Regions from separate parts of the Streptococcus sp. SC1 genome, predicted to be linked through region 2. Evidence: predicted binding sites of a transcription regulator. Region 2 holds the regulator's gene; the other holds the start of a gene.
The links. The regulator Rex, encoded in region 2, represses fermentation and respiration genes when NADH is low (regulators of the CRP and FNR family bind a similar motif). The targets are predictions, from matches to a motif close to TTGTGAANTANTTCACAA.
Positions count from the first base shown of each region.

Region 1: the regulator Rex is predicted to act here: its motif matches at 1,809-1,826, upstream of PAN94_RS07295 (class II fructose-bisphosphate aldolase).

Region 1 covers NZ_JAQCMU010000004.1:139,662-144,090, reverse strand. The annotation lists gene infB (translation initiation factor IF-2) at 1-792, shown strand, start outside; gene rbfA (30S ribosome-binding factor RbfA) at 1,122-1,472, shown strand; tRNA gene PAN94_RS07300 (tRNA-Leu) at 1,604-1,689, shown strand; gene PAN94_RS07295 (class II fructose-bisphosphate aldolase) at 1,872-2,753, shown strand; partial or broken gene PAN94_RS07290 (conjugal transfer protein) at 2,926-3,132, opposite strand; gene PAN94_RS07285 (helix-turn-helix domain-containing protein) at 3,537-3,878, shown strand; gene PAN94_RS07280 (hypothetical protein) at 3,975-4,429, shown strand, end outside.
Region 2 covers NZ_JAQCMU010000002.1:166,085-170,513, reverse strand. The annotation lists gene PAN94_RS03635 (class A sortase) at 1-238, shown strand, start outside; gene radC (RadC family protein) at 392-1,075, shown strand; gene PAN94_RS03625 (gamma-glutamyl-gamma-aminobutyrate hydrolase family protein) at 1,072-1,764, opposite strand; gene PAN94_RS03620 (redox-sensing transcriptional repressor Rex) at 1,789-2,436, opposite strand; gene PAN94_RS03615 (DUF1831 domain-containing protein) at 2,570-2,917, opposite strand; gene PAN94_RS03610 (cysteine desulfurase family protein) at 2,919-4,031, opposite strand; gene PAN94_RS03605 (ribose-phosphate diphosphokinase) at 4,043-4,429, opposite strand, start outside.

The DNA of each region.
Region 1 (4,429 bases), on a different contig from region 2:
CCAGTTTCTATCACAGGTCTTAATGAAACTCCGATGGCAGGTGACCACTTTGCCGTCTATGAAGATGAAAAAGCTGCGCGTGCAGCCGGTGAAGAACGTGCTAAACGTGCCCTTCTCAAGCAACGTCAAGCTACTCATCGTGTCAGTCTGGAAAATCTCTTTGATACCCTCAAAGCTGGTGAAGTTAAGTCTGTTAACGTCATTATCAAAGCCGATGTACAAGGTTCTGTAGAAGCCTTGGCTGCTTCCTTGCAGAAGATTGAAGTGGAAGGCGTTAAGATTACCATTGTCCACTCAGCAGTTGGTGCTATCAATGAGTCTGATGTAACATTGGCAGAAGCTTCAAATGCCTTTATCATTGGATTTAACGTTCGCCCTACACCGCAAGCTCGCCAGCAAGCAGAAGCTGATGATGTAGAAATCCGTCTCCACAGCATTATCTATAAGGTTATCGAAGAAATGGAAGATGCCATGAAAGGAATGCTGGACCCAGAATACCAAGAAAAAATCATCGGGGAAGCCCTTATCCGCGAAACTTTCAAAGTTTCCAAGGTTGGTACTATCGGTGGATTTATGGTTATCAATGGTAAAGTTACCCGTGATTCCAAGGTTCGTGTCATCCGTGATGGTGTCGTAATTTACGATGGTCAGTTGGCTAGCTTGAAACACTTCAAGGATGATGTAAAAGAAGTCACTAACGGCCGCGAAGGTGGTCTCATGATTGACGGCTATAACGATATCCAAGTGGATGATACGATTGAAGCCTATATCATGGAAGAAATCAAGAAATAAGAGAATTCCTCCGAAAACTCTCAGTGAAAAGCATATTGGATGGAAATTGATCCTTTTTATCTCAAGCATCTTTTTACAAAGAGTTTAGAGCGACTTTCATTCAACTAAAACTAAAAATATGAGAGTGGGACAGAAATCGGTAATTCGTTAGAATTCGATTTCGTCGTCCCACCTCCGCACAGTTGAGTAGGGCTGTAAAAGCTGATGAAATCAGCGTAATAGAGCCCACTCAACCACTGCGTCTTGCTCGATAATCCAAAGACAATTGAGAGGCTAGGACTTTTGTCCCAGCCTCATATTGCAGAAGAAAAAATTAGAAAGGAAATTCTATGGCAAATCATTTTCGTACCGACCGTGTAGGAATGGAAATCAAGCGTGAAGTCAATGAGATTTTGCAAAAGAAAGTCCGTGATCCACGTGTCCAAGGTGTGACCATTACCGATGTCCAAATGCTGGGCGATCTGTCTATGGCCAAGGTCTACTATAGCATCATGAGTGACTTGGCTTCAGATAATCAAAAGGCACAGCTGGGCTTGGAAAAGGCAACCGGTACCATTAAGCGTGAACTGGGCCGAAACCTCAAGATGTATAAGATTCCAGATTTGACCTTCGTCAAAGATGAGTCTATTGAGTACGGTAATAAGATTGATCAGATGTTGCGTAATTTAGAAAAACATTAATGAAAAGAGTGAGATGGGGCAGTGTTTACGAGCCCTGTCTCATTTTTATTTTTGAAAATACTTTTTAAAAGTTTTGAAAAAAGGTGTTGACAAGTGGAGATTATCCTGTTATACTAGTAAAGTACTCAATCGCGGGGATGGCGGAATTGGCAGACGCGCAGGACTAAGGATCCTGTGACCGCTTTAGGTCGTGAGGGTTCAAGTCCCTCTCTCCGCATAGGATTAGCTGACTTCGGTCAGTTTTTTTGTTTTCTCAAAGAAGCTGAAGATGCCTGAATTCAAAAATTGCTTGGGAATTACTTAAAATTTCAGGAAAAACTAGCAATTTTAATGAAAAAGTGATAAAATAAACAATGTAAGTGGTTCATTCCACAAAAAATAAGAGGAGGCCTATTACAAATGGCAATCGTTTCAGCAGAAAAATTTGTCCAAGCAGCTCGTGACAATGGTTATGCAGTTGGTGGATTTAACACAAATAACCTTGAGTGGACTCAAGCTATCTTGCGCGCAGCAGAAGCTAAAAAAGCACCAGTTTTGATCCAAACTTCAATGGGTGCTGCTAAATATATGGGTGGGTACAAAGTTGCTCGCAACTTGATCGCTAACCTTGTTGAATCAATGGGTATCACTGTACCAGTAGCGATCCACCTTGACCATGGTCACTACGAAGATGCACTTGAGTGTATCCGAGTTGGCTATACTTCAGTTATGTTTGATGGTTCACACCTTCCAGTTGAAGAAAACCTTGAAAAAGCACGTAAAGTTGTAGAGTTTGCTCATGCAAACGGCGTGTCAGTAGAAGCTGAAGTTGGTACTATCGGTGGTGAAGAAGATGGAATCATCGGTGATGGTGAATTGGCTCCAATCGAAGATGCTAAAGCAATGGTTGCAACTGGTATCGACTTCTTGGCAGCTGGTATCGGTAACATCCACGGTCCATACCCTGCAAACTGGAAAGGTCTTCACCTTGACCACTTGCAAAAATTGACTGAAGCTGTACCAGGATTCCCAATCGTATTGCACGGTGGTTCAGGTATCCCTGATGACCAAATCCAAGCAGCGATCAAACTTGGTGTTGCGAAAGTTAACGTTAACACTGAATGCCAAATCGCATTCGCTAACGCAACTCGTAAATTTGCTCGTGACTATGAAGCAAACGAAGCAGAATACGACAAGAAGAAACTCTTCGACCCACGTAAATTCTTGGCTGACGGTGTCAAAGCTATCCAAGCATCAGTTGAAGAACGTATTGACGTATTCGGTTCAGAAGGTAAAGCATAAGAAGCTTGTAAAAGCTTAATATAACAGGGTTTATCCAAATTGGATAAACCTTTTTTCTTTGTTTTGTCCTTGAATTGTCAAATTGAGTACACAATTTCACCACAAAATACTTTATAAGGAGTTTTCCAGTTGAGACACATTCGTGGCCTATTATTTAGTTTATCCTCCCACAGCGTATCTCTTCAGTGTTGACCTGAACAAATGATCTATCGGGATTTCGTTGTGTGCGATCTTCTTCAAAAATAATATCGGGTCCTTCGATACCACGGAAAGTCAGTTTTCCAAGAATCTCTGGGATGTTCAGACCGTCTGTAATAACGCGATAGGTTTTATCCACAATTTGTAGTTTTTCTCCATAGTTTAATCCAATTTTAGCCATATAATTTATCCTTTCATTTCTTATTTTTTAAGTACTAATTTTTCAGCAAAGACATTGAGGGGCAGGAGCAACAGAGCTGCCGTTTAGCACAACCAGTTCACTTTACTATTCGGAAAAGTGCAGAAGTCCGAAATGCGTGGAAGCCCACAAATACTTGTTTTAAATCTTCACTTCAACCATCAACGGATTTGACTTTTCCTGTCAAAGCATTTACAATAAAGGTACGAAGTTTATGTGATGTTCTGATGATCAGTCCTCTGGTTGTCAGACGCACCTTCTATTTAATTGTCAATGATCGTAATGCCGAAAGCTAGGCGTTATTATTTTTAAAAATGATATAACTATCAGCTATATTTGTCAAGGGATTATTTTGGAAAAATAAAAAATTTTTTTAGAGGTTTAAAATGGAATTTTCAGATCGCTTAAAAGACCTTAGGAGACAAGCAGGGCTAACCCAAGTAGAGGTAGCGGAAAAACTAGGAATTTCGCAACCAGCATACGCTTCATGGGAACGTGGAGTAAAAAAACCAACACAGGATAATTTAGTCAAGATTGCACAGATTTTGAATGTGTCAGTTGACTATCTAGTCGGAAACTCAGAAGAAAAATCAGATGAACTAGATAATATTGAATTACTTTTCCGTATGAATTCAAAAGGATTGACTGATGAAGAAAAAGCAGTCTTCAAGAAAGAGTTGATTGAGTTTATGGAAGAACGGAAGAAGTTGTTTGGAAAACAAAAATAACTATTCAAATGAATTTTTTGAGAAAGTAATTTACTGTTGTTAATAGATATTATATAGTTTGTTAAAGTATATGGAGATAAGTTAAGAGGTGTTTAATTGAATCAAAAGCTAACAAAACAGATACAAGAAATTAACTCGAATATTGATCTTTTAGGTGCTATTTCTTTTTTCGTGGCAAATATAGCAGTGCTCGCAAAGATACACGGTCATTTTGATTGTGCAAAGTTTATATTGCTAATTTTACAAATAGTGGCCACTTTTTGGTTATTATATATAATCTTTAATATATTACCCAAATATCATGATGAAAATAAGGATAAGGCTGATGGAAAAGGACAATATGGTAAAAGTGTTTTCTTATTTTCAAGAATCAATTTAGTCAAGCTACTTGAACGACTTATTTCGGTAGTTACAGCAGATATATTGCTTTTTATTTCAGAAAAAGAAACTTTCACAGATCTATGGAAAACAATACTTTTTTGGTTGATATCCGCTGATCTTGTAATCTGGTTTATTCTTAAATTTATGAACCTGGATAATCAAAAATTTGT
Region 2 (4,429 bases):
TAAGGAAAAAATCTATACCTATACGATTTCTAGTATAGAAAGTGTCGCACCAGAGCGCGTGGATGTCATCAATGATACGGAGGGGGTTGCTGAGATCACTTTAGTCACATGTGAGGATGCAGCAGCAACCAGTCGAACTATTGTTAAAGGTACGCTTGAAAGTACGATTGACTATGACAAGGCACCAAAAGATATTTTAGATGCTTTCAGTCGATCTTATAATCAAATGCAGCTATGATAAGAAATATTGTAAAACGAAGTAACAAGAGTTACTTCGTTTTTTAATTGATAAAATTTACAAATATTTCCTATGATATCTAATGTTTGAAATGCTGTGTAAGAATTTAATCTTTTTTTATTTAATCTCGAATTAATAGGTAAGGAGGTTGATATGTATCGTATTTCATTGCAGGATGACATAAGTATGATGCCGCGTGAACGGCTGATAAGAGAAGGAGCGGATAAACTTAGTAATCAGGAATTGCTATCTATATTTTTGCGAACAGGCAGCAAAAAAGAAACTGTTTTTCAAGTTTCTCAAAGGATTTTATCATCGATTTCTAGTTTGAATGATCTGAAATATTTGACTTTACAGGAATTACAGACAATTTCAGGAATTGGCCCTGTGAAGGCTGTTGAGTTGCAAGCCATTATTGAGCTTGGATGCCGTATCAATAAGGCTGAAGTGCTGGAGAGGGAGCAAATTCTTGGAAGTCAAAAACTAGCTCGCAAAATGCAGGTCGAATTGGGAGATAAAAAGCAGGAATGTTTGGTTGCTATTTATCTCAACAGTCAAAACCAGATCATCCATCAGCAGACAATCTTTGTAGGAACGGTAACTAGAAGTATTGCTGAACCACGTGAGATTTTGCATTATGCTCTCAAACACTTGGCAACATCTATTATACTAGTGCACAATCATCCTTCTGGAGTGACTTTACCAAGTAAGAATGACGACGAGGTCACCAAACACATGAAAGAAGCTTGTGAACTAATGGGGTTGGTTCTTTTAGATCATTTAATCGTTTCAAAAAATAATTATTATAGCTATCGTGAAAAAACGGATTTGATCTAAAGTTTGTGAACCACATAATCAAACAAGGCTAAATCCCCCGTTCTTGTGGGAAATAGAAATTCTGGATGCCACTGCACACCAAGAAATGGACTTCCATCAGTCGAGGTAACAGCCTCAATGACCTTGTCACGAGGATCGTAAGCTATGACTTCTAGATTTTTCGCTAGATCCTTGATACTTTGGTGATGGAATGAGTTGATTTGGCAAGTAGGTCCGTATAATTCATGGAGGATGGAGCCGTTTTTAGTGACCATAGTCTGTGTAGTGTATTGAGCAGTGCTATCTTGCCAGTGATTCTCGATGTCTTGGTGAAGTGTGCCACCCATAGCAACATTGTAAAGCTGAGTACCACGACAGACGCCAAAAATAGGCTTGTTTTGCTTCCGTGCTTCTCGGATGAGAGCTAGTTCAAATAGATCCCTTTGAAGCAGATAATCATCACTTTCGATAGTCTGTTCTTCTCCGTAGAAATGAGGCTTGACATTTTGTCCACCGGTAAGGATCAGTTTATCGATCATAGTGATATAGGTGTGAGCTAAGGCTTCATCACCAATTGGTAAGATAATTGGGATTCCTCCAACTTTATTGACTCCCTCGATAAAGCCAGTTGAAGTATAACTAATATGAATAAATTGATCGTTAGGAATATCCCTTTGGTTTCCTGTTATACCGATAATCGGTTTTTTCATAAAGTGTCTGTTTCCTTTCTTACCTTACTCATCATCTTTTCTCATGAAATAAAGTAAGGTTTGGAGTTCGCTGGTTAGGTCCACATATTGTACAACCACATCTTTGGGGACAGATAGGTGCACTGGGGAGAAGCAAAGAATCCCCTTGATGCCAGCATCAACCAAGACGGATGCGACTTCTTGTGCCTTAACGCTCGGCACTGTCAGAATGGCTGTCTTTACGTTTCCTTCCTGGACCTTTTCTTTAATTTGAGAAATTCCATAAATAGGAATTCCATCATTTGTGGTGGTTCCGACATCAGAATAATCATCTGTATCAAAGGCCATTACAATCTTCATTTTATTCCGTTCATGAAAGCGGTAGTGTAAAAGAGCACGGCCCATATTTCCGACACCAACGATCATGACATTTGTAATCGAGTTGTCGTTGAGAAGATTGGCAAAGAAATTCATTAGTTTCTTGACATCGTAGCCAAAACCTCTACGACCTAACTCACCGAAGTAAGAAAAGTCACGCCGAACAGTCGCAGAGTCGATTCCAATCGCCTCTGCGATTTGTTTTGAATTGGCCTTTTCAATATTTTCTGCATTAAATCGCTTGAAAATCCGGTAGTAGAGGGAGAGCCGCTTAGCAGTAGCACGTGGAATAGAATTGCTTTTTTCAGTTTTCACAAAATCACGACCTTTCTATCTTCTATTCTATAGAAAGCTTGTGAAAAAATCAACTAATTTGATGAACAAAATATTATTATACTAATAAAGATAGATAAAATAATAGAAATAAGCAAAATTCTTAGAATTTCGCTTATTGGGGTGTTTTTTCAAAAATATCTCTTTCAACTAAACTATCCATCAAGAAATAGAATTTTTGCTGAATAATATGGTGTTTTTCTGATTTGAAGATATTAACTAATCTTAGACCAGACTTGTCCGTAATATTGATTTTAACTCCGCTTAGATCTTTATTGATGATAATCTTAAGCAAGAATCCATCGCCACTATTGGGAACAGCTTCAAGTAAGCGAGAAAGCTCGTAATTACCAACTTTTGTTTCAGCAAATGTATTGTCCCGTAAGGTAAATTTCTTAACATTTGGATGGAGTGAGTAGGTGAAGTCGCAGTTTGCTAAGCTAACAGATGTTTGAAAAGCCATCTTATCCTCCTAGTATTTCTTTTAGTTTTTGGCTGAATAGTTTGATTTCTTGGATGCTAGTTTGGTCTGATACACTGATACGAATGGATTCTTTTAAGCGCTCAGAGTTAGAGCCATATAAGGCTTGAAGGACATGGCTGGGCTGAACAGCACCAGCTGTACAAGCAGAGCCAGTCGAGATTGAAAAGCCATTAAGGTCCATTTGAAGCAAGATAAGATCATTCTTTTGGTTTGGAAATCCAATATTGACAACATAAGGCAGGCTAGGCTGACTTTCGTTTAGGTAGTAGTCTATATCCGTTAGGTTGTCCAGTAAAGTATCTTTTAACTGCTGGGCATGCTCAAGATTTTCCTCTAAATGGGCAACATTTTCAGAAAGGGCAGTTGCCATTCCGACAATGGAAACGAGGTTTTCTGTACCCGCTCGATGCTTGTTTTCTTGATCGCCGCCATGCATGAAATTATCAAAATCCATCTGGTCAGCGTAGAGAAATCCCACCCCTTTTGGACCATGGAATTTATGAGCTGATGCACTCAGGAAATTGATTCCCCATTCTTCAGGATAGATGGGGAGCTTGCCGACGGCTTGGACCGCATCAACGTGGAAGGCAGCAGGATGCTCTTTTAGCAATTTACCAATTTCTTGAATCGGCAAAATATAGCCTGTTTCATTGTTGACAGCCATTACTGAGACAAGGATAGTATCTGGTCTGAGAGCATTCTTGATATCTTCCGTTCGGATTTGCCCATCCACTGGCTGAATAATAGTCGCTTCAAAGCCAAAATGCTCCACCAAGTATTCAACAGGCTCTAAAACAGCATGGTGTTCAATGGCCGTAGTGATAATATGCTTGCCTTGATTCTGATGGCGCAGGGCATAGCCCTTAATAGCAGTGTTATTGCTTTCAGTAGCACCTGAAGTGAAGAGGATATTTTTGCTCTGTGTGTGTAGAACTCTAGCAATATCTTCGCGAGCTTGTCGGAGCAGTTTTTTAGCTTCTCGACCGTGGCTGTGGGTACTGGATGGATTGCCGAAGACTGTCATTGCCTGAGTCATGGACTCAATCGCGGCAGGCGATAAGGCAGTCGTAGCAGCATTATCTAAATAAATCACAAATTTATCCCTTATTTCTTTTGAAAAGCAAAAAGTGGGCTGACTGGTTTTCTTTCTTGAATACGCACGATAGCATCGCCAATCAACTCGCTGGCTGTGATGTAGTGAACATTCTTCGGAGTCTTTTCTTTTGTATCAACAGAGTCAGTCACCAAGATTTCTCGGATAGGAACACTGTCTAGTAAGTCTGCAGCTTCATCTGCAAATAAACCATGACTTGAGACAGCATAGATTTCGACAGCTCCTTCACGTTCAACGATTTTAGCAGCTTCTGAGAAGGTACGACCGGTATTTAAGATATCGTCAATCAAAATTGCTTTTTTGCCTTCAACCTCACCGATGATATAGCCTTCAGAGCGGCCTGCTTCATCTTCACCGTAGTCGATGATGGCGATTGG